DNA from 2 places in the Streptomyces sp. NPDC041940 genome. Region 2 is predicted to be linked to the other one. Evidence: riboswitches for the same ligand, from Rfam matches in the RefSeq annotation. Region 2 holds a riboswitch; the other holds the start of a gene.
The links. Region 2 has a riboswitch for cobalamin ahead of ACZ6I3_RS04555 (cobalamin biosynthesis protein). Riboswitches for the same ligand answer to the same signal wherever they lie in the genome.
Positions count from the first base shown of each region.

Region 1: linked by a shared signal. The riboswitch ahead of ACZ6I3_RS20515 (CoA-acylating methylmalonate-semialdehyde dehydrogenase) and the one ahead of ACZ6I3_RS04555 (cobalamin biosynthesis protein) in region 2 are both predicted to bind cobalamin.

Region 1 covers NZ_JBVJBP010000011.1:191,700-197,810, reverse strand. The annotation lists gene ltnD (L-threonate dehydrogenase) at 1-679, opposite strand, end outside; cobalamin riboswitch at 837-1,030, shown strand; gene ACZ6I3_RS20515 (CoA-acylating methylmalonate-semialdehyde dehydrogenase) at 1,259-2,782, shown strand; gene ACZ6I3_RS20510 (acyl-CoA dehydrogenase family protein) at 2,789-3,937, shown strand; gene ACZ6I3_RS20505 (enoyl-CoA hydratase/isomerase family protein) at 3,934-4,998, shown strand; gene mmsB (3-hydroxyisobutyrate dehydrogenase) at 4,995-5,876, shown strand; gene ACZ6I3_RS20495 (enoyl-CoA hydratase) at 5,885-6,111, shown strand, end outside.
Region 2 covers NZ_JBVJBP010000001.1:1,036,961-1,043,071, reverse strand. The annotation lists gene ACZ6I3_RS04575 (class II aldolase/adducin family protein) at 1-439, opposite strand, end outside; gene ACZ6I3_RS04570 (lysozyme) at 638-1,390, shown strand; gene ACZ6I3_RS04565 (inorganic phosphate transporter) at 1,535-2,782, shown strand; gene ACZ6I3_RS04560 (hypothetical protein) at 2,818-3,039, shown strand; cobalamin riboswitch at 3,195-3,334, shown strand; gene ACZ6I3_RS04555 (cobalamin biosynthesis protein) at 3,436-4,377, shown strand; gene ACZ6I3_RS04550 (cobyric acid synthase) at 4,374-5,885, shown strand; gene ACZ6I3_RS04545 (hypothetical protein) at 5,882-6,019, shown strand; gene ACZ6I3_RS04540 (putative cobaltochelatase) at 6,016-6,111, shown strand, end outside.

The DNA.
Region 1 (6,111 bases), on a different contig from region 2:
TCTCGAACATCCAGGAGTTGCCGGCGCTGTGCGTGATGACCTCGTAGAGCGCCTCGGCGGGAACGCCCGCCTTGATACCGAGAGCCATCGCCTCGGCCGCTGCGGCGATGTGCACGCCCGCGAGCAGCTGGTTGACGATCTTGACCTTCGAGCCGAGCCCCGCGTGCCCGCCCAGACGGTAGACGGTGCTGCTCATGGCCTCGAGCACCGGGTCGGCGAGCGAGTACGCCTCGGCCGAGCCCGACGTCATCATGGTGAGTTCACCGGCCGCGGCACGCGCGGCGCCGCCGGAGATGGGGGCGTCCAGGTACAGCACGCCCCGCTCGGCGAGTCGGCCCTCGAGCGCGGCGGACCAGCCCGGATCGACCGTGGAGCACATGACGAAGACGGAGCCGGGGCGGAGCCGGCCGGCCGCGCCGTCGGCACCGAACAGCACGGCCTCGACCTGCGCGGCGTTCACCACCACGCCCACCAGGACGTCCACCGAGGCCGCCAGCTCGCCACAGGTCCCGAACGCCGTCCCGCCGTCGCGGGCGAAGTCCGCGGCCGTCTCAGGACGCAGGTCGTGAACGCCGACGTCGTATCCCGCCGCCCGCAGACTCCGGGCCATCCCGAGGCCCATGGCTCCTAGACCCACCACGCCCACGCGCGGTCGTTCGGGCTTGTTCTGGTCGCTCATGCCCATCCTCGCCTTGCCGTGCCGTCCGGAGGCAGGTCGCGTCAACCGGCCTCCGGGAGATCAGGTCATATGATGACCTGAGGACGGCGAAATGGGAGGTGTGATGTCCGTCACGCACCGAGAGGGTCGGCGTGCGGCCGGTGGGGGCTGGATTTACTAGGACGTCCAACTATATAGTCGCGGGTGTAGGCCCGCGGTGCAGGGAAGCCGGTGTGAATCCGGCACGGTCCCGCCACTGTGACCGGGGAGTACGCCGTCGAGCAGAACGCCACTGACGAGCTGGATGTCGGGAAGGCGGACGGGGTGCGCTGATCCGGGAGTCAGGATACCGGCCGTGGGATGTTCCGTGTTGTCCACGAGGATGGAGCTGACACGCATGGCACCGGTGTGCACCCACGACCCCGGAGGACCCGCCCGACGCGTCCGTCGTGCCCGACGGATCGTCCCGCGCCCGGTCGTCACCCTCTGACGGTCCAGCCATACGCGATCTCGCGCGGCCCCCGCACCCGTACGCCACCGCGTCCGTGTGCGACGGACCCGCGCGCCGTCCCGGACCACCTGACGAGAGAGCAGGCACCCATGGTCCGTGTACAAGACCACGCCCCTGTGCGTGAGTTGACCCATTTCGTCGGCGGTAAACACACCCCGGGAACCTCGGGGACGTACGGCGACGTGTACGACCCCAACACCGGCGAGGTCCAGGCCCATGTGCCCCTCGCGAGCCGCGCCGAGACCGAGGCGGTGATCACCGACGCCGCGCACGCGCAACGGGAGTGGGGCGAGTGGAACCCGCAGCGCCGCGCCCGGGTGTTCATGCGGTTCCTGCAACTCGTCGAGCAGGAGAAGGACTCGCTGGCCCGGCTGCTGTCGTCCGAGCACGGCAAGACCGTCGCGGACGCCCACGGGGACCTCCAGCGCGGACTTGAGGTCGTCGAGTTCGCCGCCGGCATCCCGCATCTCCTCAAGGGCGAGTTCACCGACAACGCCGGCACCGGCATCGACGTCCACTCCCTGCGCGCGCCCCTCGGCGTCGTCGCCGGGATCACTCCCTTCAACTTCCCGGCGATGATTCCCCTGTGGAAGGCCGCACCCGCCCTCGCCTGCGGAAACGCCTTCATCCTCAAGCCGTCCGAGCGCGCCCCGTCCGTCCCGCTGCGACTCGCCGAACTGTTCCTGGAGGCCGGTCTGCCGCCCGGTGTCCTCAACGTCGTCAACGGCGCCCGGGAAGCCGTCGACACTCTGCTCGAGGACCCCCGGGTCGAGGCCCTCGGCTTCGTCGGTTCCACGCCGGTCGCCGCGCACGTCTACGCCACCGCCGCCGCCCACGGCAAACGCGCCCAGTGCTTCGGCGGCGCCAAGAACCACATGATCGTGATGCCGGACGCCGACCTCGACCAGGCCGTGGACGCCCTGATCGGCGCGGGCTACGGCTCGGCGGGGGAACGGTGCATGGCGATCTCGGTGGCCGTCCCGGTCGGGGAGGACACCGCCGACGCGCTGGTGGCTCGTTTGAAAGAGCGCATCGGCGGCCTGCGCATCGGCCGCAGCGACGACCCCGAGGCCGACTTCGGTCCCCTCGTCGGCCAGGACGCCGTCGACCGGGTGCGCTCCTACGTCGACCTCGGCGTGGAGGAAGGTGCGGAACTCGTCGTGGACGGAAGGGACTTCGTCCTGCCCGGACACGAGAGGGGCTTCTTCGCCGGGGCCTCCCTCTTCGACCGGGTCACCCCGGCGATGCGCGTCTACCAGGAGGAGATCTTCGGCCCGGTCCTGTCCGTCGTACGCGCCGCCGACTACGAGGAGGCCCTGCGCCTGCCCAGCGAGCACCTCTACGGCAACGGCGTCGCTATCTTCACCCGCGACGGTGACACCGCCCGCGACTTCACCCGGCGCGTGAACACCGGCATGGTCGGCGTCAACGTGCCCATCCCGGTGCCGGTCGCCTACCACACCTTCGGCGGCTGGAAGCGCTCCGGCTTCGGCGACCTCAACCAGCACGGCCCCGACGCCATCCGCTTCTACACCCGTACGAAGACCGTGACGTCGCGCTGGCCCGCCGGGCTCCGCGAAGGCGCGAGCTTCACGATCCCCACGATGGGCTGAGCGGCCATGACCAGTACGCTGCTCACCGAGGACCAGCAGGCCCTCGTCGAGACCACCCTCGACTTCGCCCAGGACCACCTCGCCCCGCACGCCCTCGACTGGGACCGTGACAAGCACTTCCCCGTCGACGTCCTGCGCAAGGCGGCCGGACTCGGGCTCGGAGGCGTCTACGTCCGTGAGGAGTCGGGCGGTTCGGGCCTGACCCGCGCCGACGGCGTCCTCGTCTTCGAGTCCCTCGCCTCCGGCTGCCCGTCCATCGCCGGGTATCTCTCCATCCACAACATGGTCGCCTGGATGATCGACCGGTACGGCGACGCCGCCCAGCGCGAGCGCCGGCTGCCCCGGCTGTGCGCCATGGAGGACCTCGCCAGCTACTGCCTGACCGAACCCGGCGCGGGCTCGGACGCCGCCGCCCTGACCACCCGCGCCGTCCGGGACGGCGACCACTGGGTGCTCACCGGCGTCAAGCAGTTCATCTCCGGAGCCGGGGCCTCCCAGCTGTACGTCGTCATGGCCCGCACCGGTGGCGAAGGCCCGGACGGCGTCTCCGCCTTCATCGTCGAAAAGGAAGACCCCGGCGTCACCTTCGGCGCCAACGAACGGAAGATGGGCTGGAACGCCCAGCCGACCCGCCAGGTCGTCCTGGACGGCGTCCGGCTGCCCGCCGGCCGGCTTCTCGGCCGCGAGGGGCAGGGGTTCCGCATCGCGATGAACGGCCTGAACGGCGGCCGGCTCGGCATCGCCGCCTGCTCGCTCGGCGGCGCCCGCAGCGCCCTCGACCGCAGCCTCGCCCATCTCGCCGACCGCGAGGCGTTCGGGCAACGGCTGCTCGACGCGCAGGCCCTGCGCTTCCGGCTCGCCGACATGGCCACCGAACTCGCCGCCGCCCGCGCCCTCGTCCAGCAGGCGGCCCGTGCACTCGACGCGGGCGACCCGCAGGCGCCGTACCTGTGCGCGATGGCCAAGCGGTTCGCCACCGACACCGGGTACTCGGTGGCCGACCGCGCCCTCCAACTGCATGGGGGGTACGGGTACCTCAGCGAGTACGGCATCGAGAAGATCGTCCGTGACCTGCGAGTCCACCAGATCCTGGAAGGAACCAACGAGATCATGCGCGTCATCGTGGCCCGCGGCCTGACGGAGGCACTCGGATGACCGACGTTCAGTTCCGTACGGCGGGCCGGGCCGCCCACATCGTCCTCGACCGGCCCAAGGCCCTCAACGCCCTCACCCACGCCATGGTGCGCCGCATCGACGAGGCCCTGACCGACTGGGAGCGGGACCCGGCCGTCGAGACCGTCGTCATCACCGGTGCGGGGGAGCGCGGCCTGTGCGCGGGCGGCGACATCCGGAGCATCCACGACGACGCCCGCGACGGGGACGGCTCCGCCTCGGCCGCGTTCTGGCGCGACGAGTACCACCTCAACGCCCGTATCGCCCGCTACCCCAAGCCCTACGTCGCCGTCATGGACGGCATCGTCATGGGCGGCGGCGTCGGCGTCTCCGCGCACGGCAGCGTCCGGATCGTCACCGAGCGGTCGAGGATCGCCATGCCCGAGACCGGCATCGGCTTCGTCCCGGACGTCGGCGGCACCTACCTCCTCGCCCTCGCCCCGGGCGAACTCGGCACCCACCTCGCGCTGACCGGCGCGCAGATCGGCGCCGGGGACGCACTCCTGACCGGGCTCGCCGACCACTACGTGCCCTCCGAGGCGCTGGGGCGGTTCGTCGACGACCTCGCCGACACGCCCGTACGGGAAGCCCTGGACCGGCATGTGAGGCCGGCACCGGACGGGGAACTGGCCGGGCGGAGGGAGTGGATCGACTCCTGCTTCGCCTCCGACACGGTCGAGGAGATCGTCCAACGGCTGCTCGCGCACGGCGACCCGGCGGCCAAGGAGACCGCCGAGACCCTGCTGGCCAAGTCGCCCACCGCCCTCAAGGTCACCCTCAAGGCCCTGCGCCGCGCCCGCCGGCTCGGCCCGCTGGAGCGGGTACTGGAGCAGGAGTACCGGGTTTCCTGCGCGGCGCTGAGCGCGCCCGACCTGGTCGAGGGCATCCGCGCCCAGGTCATCGACAAGGACCGCGATCCGCGCTGGTCACCGGCGACTCTCGACGAGGTCACCGAAGCCGACGTGGAGCGCTTCTTCGCGCCCCTGGGCGAGCGTGAACTCGGGCTCGCCGCCTCCGGCAGCACCGAGGAGGTGGCCTGGTGAGCACGACTGTCGCGTTCATCGGACTCGGGAACATGGGCGGTCCCATGGCCGCCAACCTGGTGAAGGCCGGACACCGGGTGCGAGGCTACGACCTTGCCGTCGCGCCCGGGCCAGGACTGGAGCCGGCCGCCTCCGCCACGGACGCCGTCACGGACGCCGACCTCGTCATCACCATGCTGCCCGCGGGCCGCCACGTCCTCGGCCTCTACGACGACACCCTCACCGCCGCCCGGCCCGGCACCCTCTTCGTCGACTGCTCCACCATCGACGTCGCCGACGCCCGCACCGCCCATGAACGCGCTGTCGCCGCGGGCATGCGCGCCCTGGACGCGCCGGTCTCCGGCGGGGTCGTCGGCGCCGAGGCCGCCACGCTGACGTTCATGGCGGGCGGTGGAGAAGCCGAGTTCGCCGAGGCGCTGCCCCTGCTGGAGGCCATGGGGAGGAAGGCCGTGCACTGTGGTGAGGCGGGCGCCGGGCAGGCAGCGAAGATCTGCAACAACATGATCCTCGGCGTCTCCATGATCGCCGTCAGTGAGGCGTTCGTCCTCGGCGAGAGCCTCGGCCTGTCCCACCAGGCCCTGTTCGACGTGGCCTCCACGGCCTCCGGGCAGTGCTGGGCGCTCAGCGTCAACTGCCCCGTCCCCGGCCCCGTCCCGGGCAGCCCCGCCAACCGCGGCTACCGCCCCGGATTCGCCGCCGCCCTGATGGCCAAGGACCTCGGCCTGGCCGCCAACGCGGTCCGCGCGGGGGGCGTGGACGCCGAACTCGGTCTGCGCGCCGCCGAGCTGTACGCGGCGTACGCGGAGCGGGCCGGCGCCACGGAGGACTTCTCGGGCATCGTACGCACCATCAGGGACCGGAGCGGAGAACCCACGTGACCACGGACATGACCACCGACTACGAGACGATCCTCGTCGAGCGCAAGGGCCGCACCGCCCTGCTCACCCTCAACCGCCCGGGGGCCCTCAACGCCCTGAACCTCCAGATGATGAACGAGGTCGTGGCCGCCACCGAGGCCCTGGACCGGGACCCGGACTGCGGCTGCGTCGTCATCACCGGCTCGGCGAAGGCGTTCGCGGCCGGGGCCGACATCAAGGAGATGCGGCCCCAGGG
Region 2 (6,111 bases):
CGGCGGCCATGTAGTGGATCAGCGGGAGCTCGCTGACGAGCGTCGAGACGGCCGTCGCGTGCACGGCGTGGGTGTGGACGACGGCACGGGCGCCGGTCGTGCGGTAGACGGCGAGGTGCATGGGCAGCTCGCTGGTCGGGACGAGCGCGCCGAGGACCTGCCGGCCGTCGAGGTCGACCCCGGTCACGTCGTCCGGCGCCAGCCGCTCGTAGGGCACGCCCGACGGCGTGACCAGCACGGTGTCCCCGACGCGCACCGAGACATTGCCGGACGTTCCCACGACGAGCCCGTCGCCGACCGTCCGGCGGGCCGTCGCGACGAGGTCCTCCCAGGCGCGCGCCTCCTCGGGGCGCACACCGCTCCGCCGTGACTCCCCCGCATCCTGTCCGCCGCCCCGGACGCCCCCCGCGTCCCGCTCGTCGCCTCGCTGCTCAGCCATGCGGCGATCCTGCCAGGCAGCCCCTCAACGCGCCGCCGGGCGGGGGCACTTTAGGCCGGAAACCGAGCATGCGTAAGGGCGCATACCCGCACAAACGCGTCATGGATCTCTCTTGGCCGGAGATCATCGGACATTCGACGGCCCTCCAGTACTCTCTGGGGGATTTGCCGTGCACGTAGCCATTCCGGGGGGAATCGCATGGCCCGTGACCACATATCGACCCGCCGCCGCGGCCGCTTACTGGCGGCCTCCGCTGCGGCACTCGCCCTGGGAGGGACCGCGCTCGCGGAGTTTCCGGCCGCTGCGGCGAGCCGCCCGAAGGGGCACGACGTCTCGTCCCACCAGAAGAACGTCGACTGGCGCAGCGCGAAGGCGAAGGGCGCCAGATTCGTCTACGTCAAGGCGACCGAGTCCACCACCTACCGCAACCCCTACTTCAGCCGGCAGTACAACGGCTCACGCGCGGCCGGCCTCGTCCGCGGCGCCTACCACTTCGCGCTGCCGAACAGGTCGTCGGGCCGGGCGCAGGCGGCCCACTTCGTACGCAACGGCGGCAGCTGGAGCGCGGACGGCTGGACGCTGCCGCCCGCGCTCGACATCGAGTACAACCCGTACGACAAGAAGCACAAGTGCTACGGCCTGAGCAAGGCCGGGATGGTCGGCTGGATCAAGTCGTTCAGCGGCGAGGTCGAGCGGCTCACCGGCCGCCGCCCGGTGATCTACACGACCACCCACTGGTGGAACACGTGCACGGGCAACAGCCGCGCCTTCGCCGCGAACCACCCCCTGTGGGTCGCCCGCTACGACGCGGCGAGCGCGGGACCGCTGCCGGCCGGCTGGTCCTCCTGGACCTTCTGGCAGTACGACAACGGCGACGGCACCCTGCCGGGTGATCAGAATCTCTTCGACGGGTCACTCGATCGACTGAAACAGTTCGCGCGGGGCACGTGATCGTTGGGGCGCAAGGGCCGCTGTACCAAGGCGGAATGACACTCCTCTGTTGCGGACACCCCTGCGCCCCTCCCAGTTCATCTTCCGTTCACTCGGGTTACCTACGTTCGTCCCGCCAACGACGCCGAACGATTGCCTGGGTAAATGGAAAGCTTCTCGCTGATCCTCGCGATTGTGGTGGTAACCGCACTAGCGTTCGATTTCACGAACGGTTTCCACGACACCGCGAACGCGATGGCCACGACCATTTCCACGGGCGCCATGAGACCGAAGATCGCGGTGGCCATGTCCGCGGTCCTCAACCTGGTCGGCGCCTTCCTGTCCGTCGAAGTCGCGAACACGATCTCCAAAGGCCTCGTCGACGAGGCCGGCATCCGCCCCGAGGTCATCTTCGCCGCCCTGGTCGGCGCGATCCTCTGGAACCTGCTGACCTGGCTCGTCGGTCTGCCGTCCAGTTCGTCGCACGCCCTGATGGGCGGCCTGATCGGCGCCACGATCGCCTCGGCGGGCGTCGGCGCGGTGCACGGTGACGTCCTGGTCACCAAGGTGCTGATCCCGGCGATCGCCGCCCCGCTGGTCGCGGGCATCGCCGCACTGCTCGCCACCCGGCTGACGTACTCCCTCGGCAAGAAGGCCGAGGGCGAGGCCTCCAAGAAGGGCTACCGGGCCGGCCAGATCGCCTCCGCGGGCCTGGTCTCGCTGGCCCACGGCACCAACGACGCCCAGAAGACGATGGGTGTCATCACCCTCGCCCTGGTCGCCGGCGGCGCCGTCGCCCCCGACTCCGACCCGCCCATGTGGGTCATCCTCTCGGCGGGTGTCGCCATCGCGCTCGGCACCTACCTCGGCGGCTGGCGCATCATCCGCACCATGGGCAAGGGCCTGACCGACCTCCAGCCGCAGCAGGGCTTCGCCGCCCAGACCAGCGCGGCGACGGTCATCCTGGCCTCCTCGCACCTCGGCTTCTCCCTCTCCACCACCCACTCCGTGTCCGGCGCGGTGATGGGCGCAGGGCTCGGCCGCAAGGGCGGCGTGGTCCGCTGGTCGACGGCGACGCGGATGTTCGTCGCCTGGGGTCTGACGCTGCCGGCGGCGGCCCTGGTGGGCGCGCTCGCCGAGTACGTGACCGGCTTCGGGGGCTGGGGCACGGCGGTCGTGGCGGTCTTCCTGGTCGCCTCCAGCGCGGTGATCTGGAAGCTGTCGCGCCGTGAGGTCGTCGACCACACGAACGTCAACGAGGTCGACGAGGAGCCGGCGGGTGTCGTGACCACCGCGATCGCTGCGGTGACGCCGCCTCCGGCGGGTCCGTCCGAGGAACTGGCCGCCACCATCCCGGCCCAGGCCCAGTCCCCGGCCGACCGGAAGCCCTCCACCACGACCACCTCGGTCTGATCCCGCCCACCCGGTGACAAGGAAGAATCTCTGAGATGAAGATCGACTGGGCGACCCTCGGCTCCGTCTTCGGCGTCAGCCTCGTGGCCACCGTGATCCTCGTCGGCCTGTTCACCCTCGGCATCACGGGCCTGTCGCGCCGTGAGCGGGCGGTGGCGGCGGGCGGGTCCGCGGGGCTCGCGGTGACGGGGGCGTACGCGTGCTTCGCGGCATGTGCGGCGGCTGTGGGGTACGGGATCTATCTGATCGTGGCCTGACCACGATCAGCACGATCGTCTGTCGCCGGGCGGCACGGGGCTTCGGTCCCGGGCCGCCCGGTTGCCGTGTGCGGGACAGCAGTTGGCACCCTCTGCGAGGCAGGCGGTGTGGGCTTGTCCACACTCTCCCCTCGCAGGTCAACGGCAAGTTGACGGCTGTTCGCGGCCGTGGTGGACTGCCGGGGCCAATGCGGCGGCAGGAGAGGAAGCCGGTGGAACTCCGGCGCGGTCCCGCCACTGTCACCGGGGTAGCAACTCACCGGGAGCCAGGAACTCTCACCGCCGGTCTCGTCGAACCAGGGCGTGGACACCCTGAGTGAGGACATATCGCCATGTTCGGCTGCCGATCGAGGGCCAGTTCCCCACCGTCGTCCGCCCCCGTGGCCGGCTGAGCCCATGGGTGCCGGTCGCGTCCACGCGTACGGTGCCGCCGTCGGTCTGATCGGTGATCTGCTGCTCGGCGATCCTCGCCGGGGGCATCCGGTCGCCGCGTTCGGGCGGGCCGCGGGTGCCGTGGAACGGGTGTTGTGGCGGGACCACCGGGGGTGGGGCGCGCTGCACACCGTGGTGTGTGCGGGCGGAGCCGTCGCGCTCGGGGCCGTCGCCGCACGAGCCGTGCGTACGTCCACCGTCGCGTCGGTCGGGCTCACCGGGGTCGCCACCTGGGCCGTCGTCGGGGGGACTTCGCTCGCCCGGGAGGCACAGGCCATCGGGCGCGCCCTGGAGGCCGGGGACGTCGAAGCGGCCCGGGAGCGGCTGCCGCATCTGTGCGGACGGGATCCACAGGCACTCGACGCCGACGGGATCGCCCGGGCCGTCGTCGAGTCCGTCGCGGAGAACACCTCCGACGCCGTCGTGGGAGCGCTCGTGTGGGGGGCCGTCGGCGGGGTGCCGGGGCTTGTCGGGTTCCGGGCCGTCAACACCCTCGACGCCATGGTCGGGCACAAGTCGGCCCGGTACCGGCGCTATGGGTGGGCCTCCGCGCGACTGGACGATGTCGTGGGCTGGCCAGGAGCCCGTCTGACCGCCGTACTCGCGGCCGCGGCCGGGGGCGACCCCCGGGGAGCCGTGGCGGCCTGGCGTTCCGACGCCGCCAAGCATCCGAGTCCCAACGCCGGGCCCGTGGAGGCCTCGTTCGCGGGGGCGCTCGGGGTGCGGCTCGGCGGAACCCTGTCCTACGGCGGACGTGTCGAGCACCGGCCCGTCCTCAACGGCGCGGGGCGCGGCGTCGGCACCGGGGACATCGAACGGGCCGTACGGCTGTCCAGGCGTGTCGGCTGGCTCGCGCTCGGCGTCTGTGTCGCCGCGCGCCACATCGTGAAGGGGCGTACGTCATGACGGGCGGGGGGCTTCTCGTCGCCGGTACCACCTCCGACGCCGGCAAGAGCGTCGTGACCGCCGGGATCTGCCGGTGGCTGGTGCGGCAGGGCGTCAAGGTCGCGCCGTTCAAGGCGCAGAACATGTCGCTGAACTCGTTCGTGACGCGGGAGGGCGCCGAGATCGGGCGGGCCCAGGCCATGCAGGCACAGGCGTGCCGTGTGGAGCCGACCGCGCTGATGAATCCCGTGCTGCTCAAGCCCGGTGGCGAGCAGAGCAGTCAGGTCGTGCTGCTGGGCAAGCCGGTCGGCGAGATGAGTGCGCGCGGGTATCACGGTGGGCGGCAGCAGCGGCTGCTCGGGACGGTGCTCGACTGTCTGGAGCAGCTGCGGGGCACGTATGACGCGGTGATCTGTGAGGGGGCCGGTTCGCCGGCCGAGATCAATCTGCGGCGGACGGACATCGTCAACATGGGGATCGCCCGGGGCGCCGGACTCCCCGTGCTCGTCGTCGGCGACATCGACCGGGGCGGGGTCTTCGCCTCGTTCTTCGGGACCGTCGCCCTGCTGTCCCGTGAGGACCAGGACTGTGTCGCCGGGTTCCTCGTGAACAAGTTCCGCGGGGACGTCTCCCTGCTGGAGCCGGGGCTCGACATGCTCCAGGGCCTCACCGGGCGGCACACGTACGGCGTTCTGCCCTTCCGGCACGGGCTCGGGATCGACGAGGAGGACGGGCTGCGCGTGTCCCTGCGGGGGACGGTCCGGGAGTCCGTCGTCGCCCCGCCGGTCGGCGAGGACGTGCTGCGTGTCGCCGTCTGCGCGGTCCCGCTCATGTCCAACTTCACGGATGTCGACGCGCTGGCCGCCGAACCCGGTGTGGTCGTGCGGTTCGTGGACCGGCCCGAGGAGCTGGCCGACGCCGACCTCGTCATCGTGCCGGGGACCCGGGGGACCGTCCGTGCCCTGGAGTGGCTCAGGGAGCGCGGGCTGGCCGACGCGCTGGTGCGCAGGGCCGCCGAGCAGCGTCCCGTGCTCGGCATCTGCGGCGGCTTCCAGATCCTCGGCGAGCACATCGAGGACGACGTCGAGAGCCGCAGGGGCGAGGTCGACGGGCTCGGGATCCTGCCCGTGCGGGTGCGGTTCGCCCGCGAGAAGACCCTCACCCGGCCGGCGGGCGAGGCCCTCGGGGAACACGTCGAGGGCTACGAGATCCACCACGGGGTCGCCGACGTCACCGGCGGTACCCCCTTCTTGGACGGCTGCCGGGTCGGCCAGACCTGGGGCACGCACTGGCACGGCTCGCTGGAGTCGGACGGCTTCCGGCGTGCCTTCCTGCGCGAGGTGGCGGCCGCGGCCGGCCGCCGCTTCGTACCGGCGCCGGACACCTCGTTCGCAGCGCTGCGCGAGGAGCAGCTCGACCGGCTCGGCGACCTGATCGAACAGCACGCGGACACGGACGCGCTGTGGCGGCTCATCGAGTCCGGCGCGCCGCCGGGGCTGCCGTTCGTCCCGCCGGGAGCGCCCGTATGAGGGCCGTGGCGGTGATGTGGACCGCCGGCACCGCGACCGCGGGCCACCTGAGACGCTGGACCGGCTGCCCGGTCCATCCGCGACCCGGCATCCACCCGCAACTCGAAGGCGACTTGGAGGACGACGAAAAGTGACCACCCCCTTTCCGTTCACGGCCGTGGTCGGCCAGGACGATCTGCGGCTCGCGCTGCTGCTGAACGCCGTGTCACCGGCGGTCGGCGGTGTG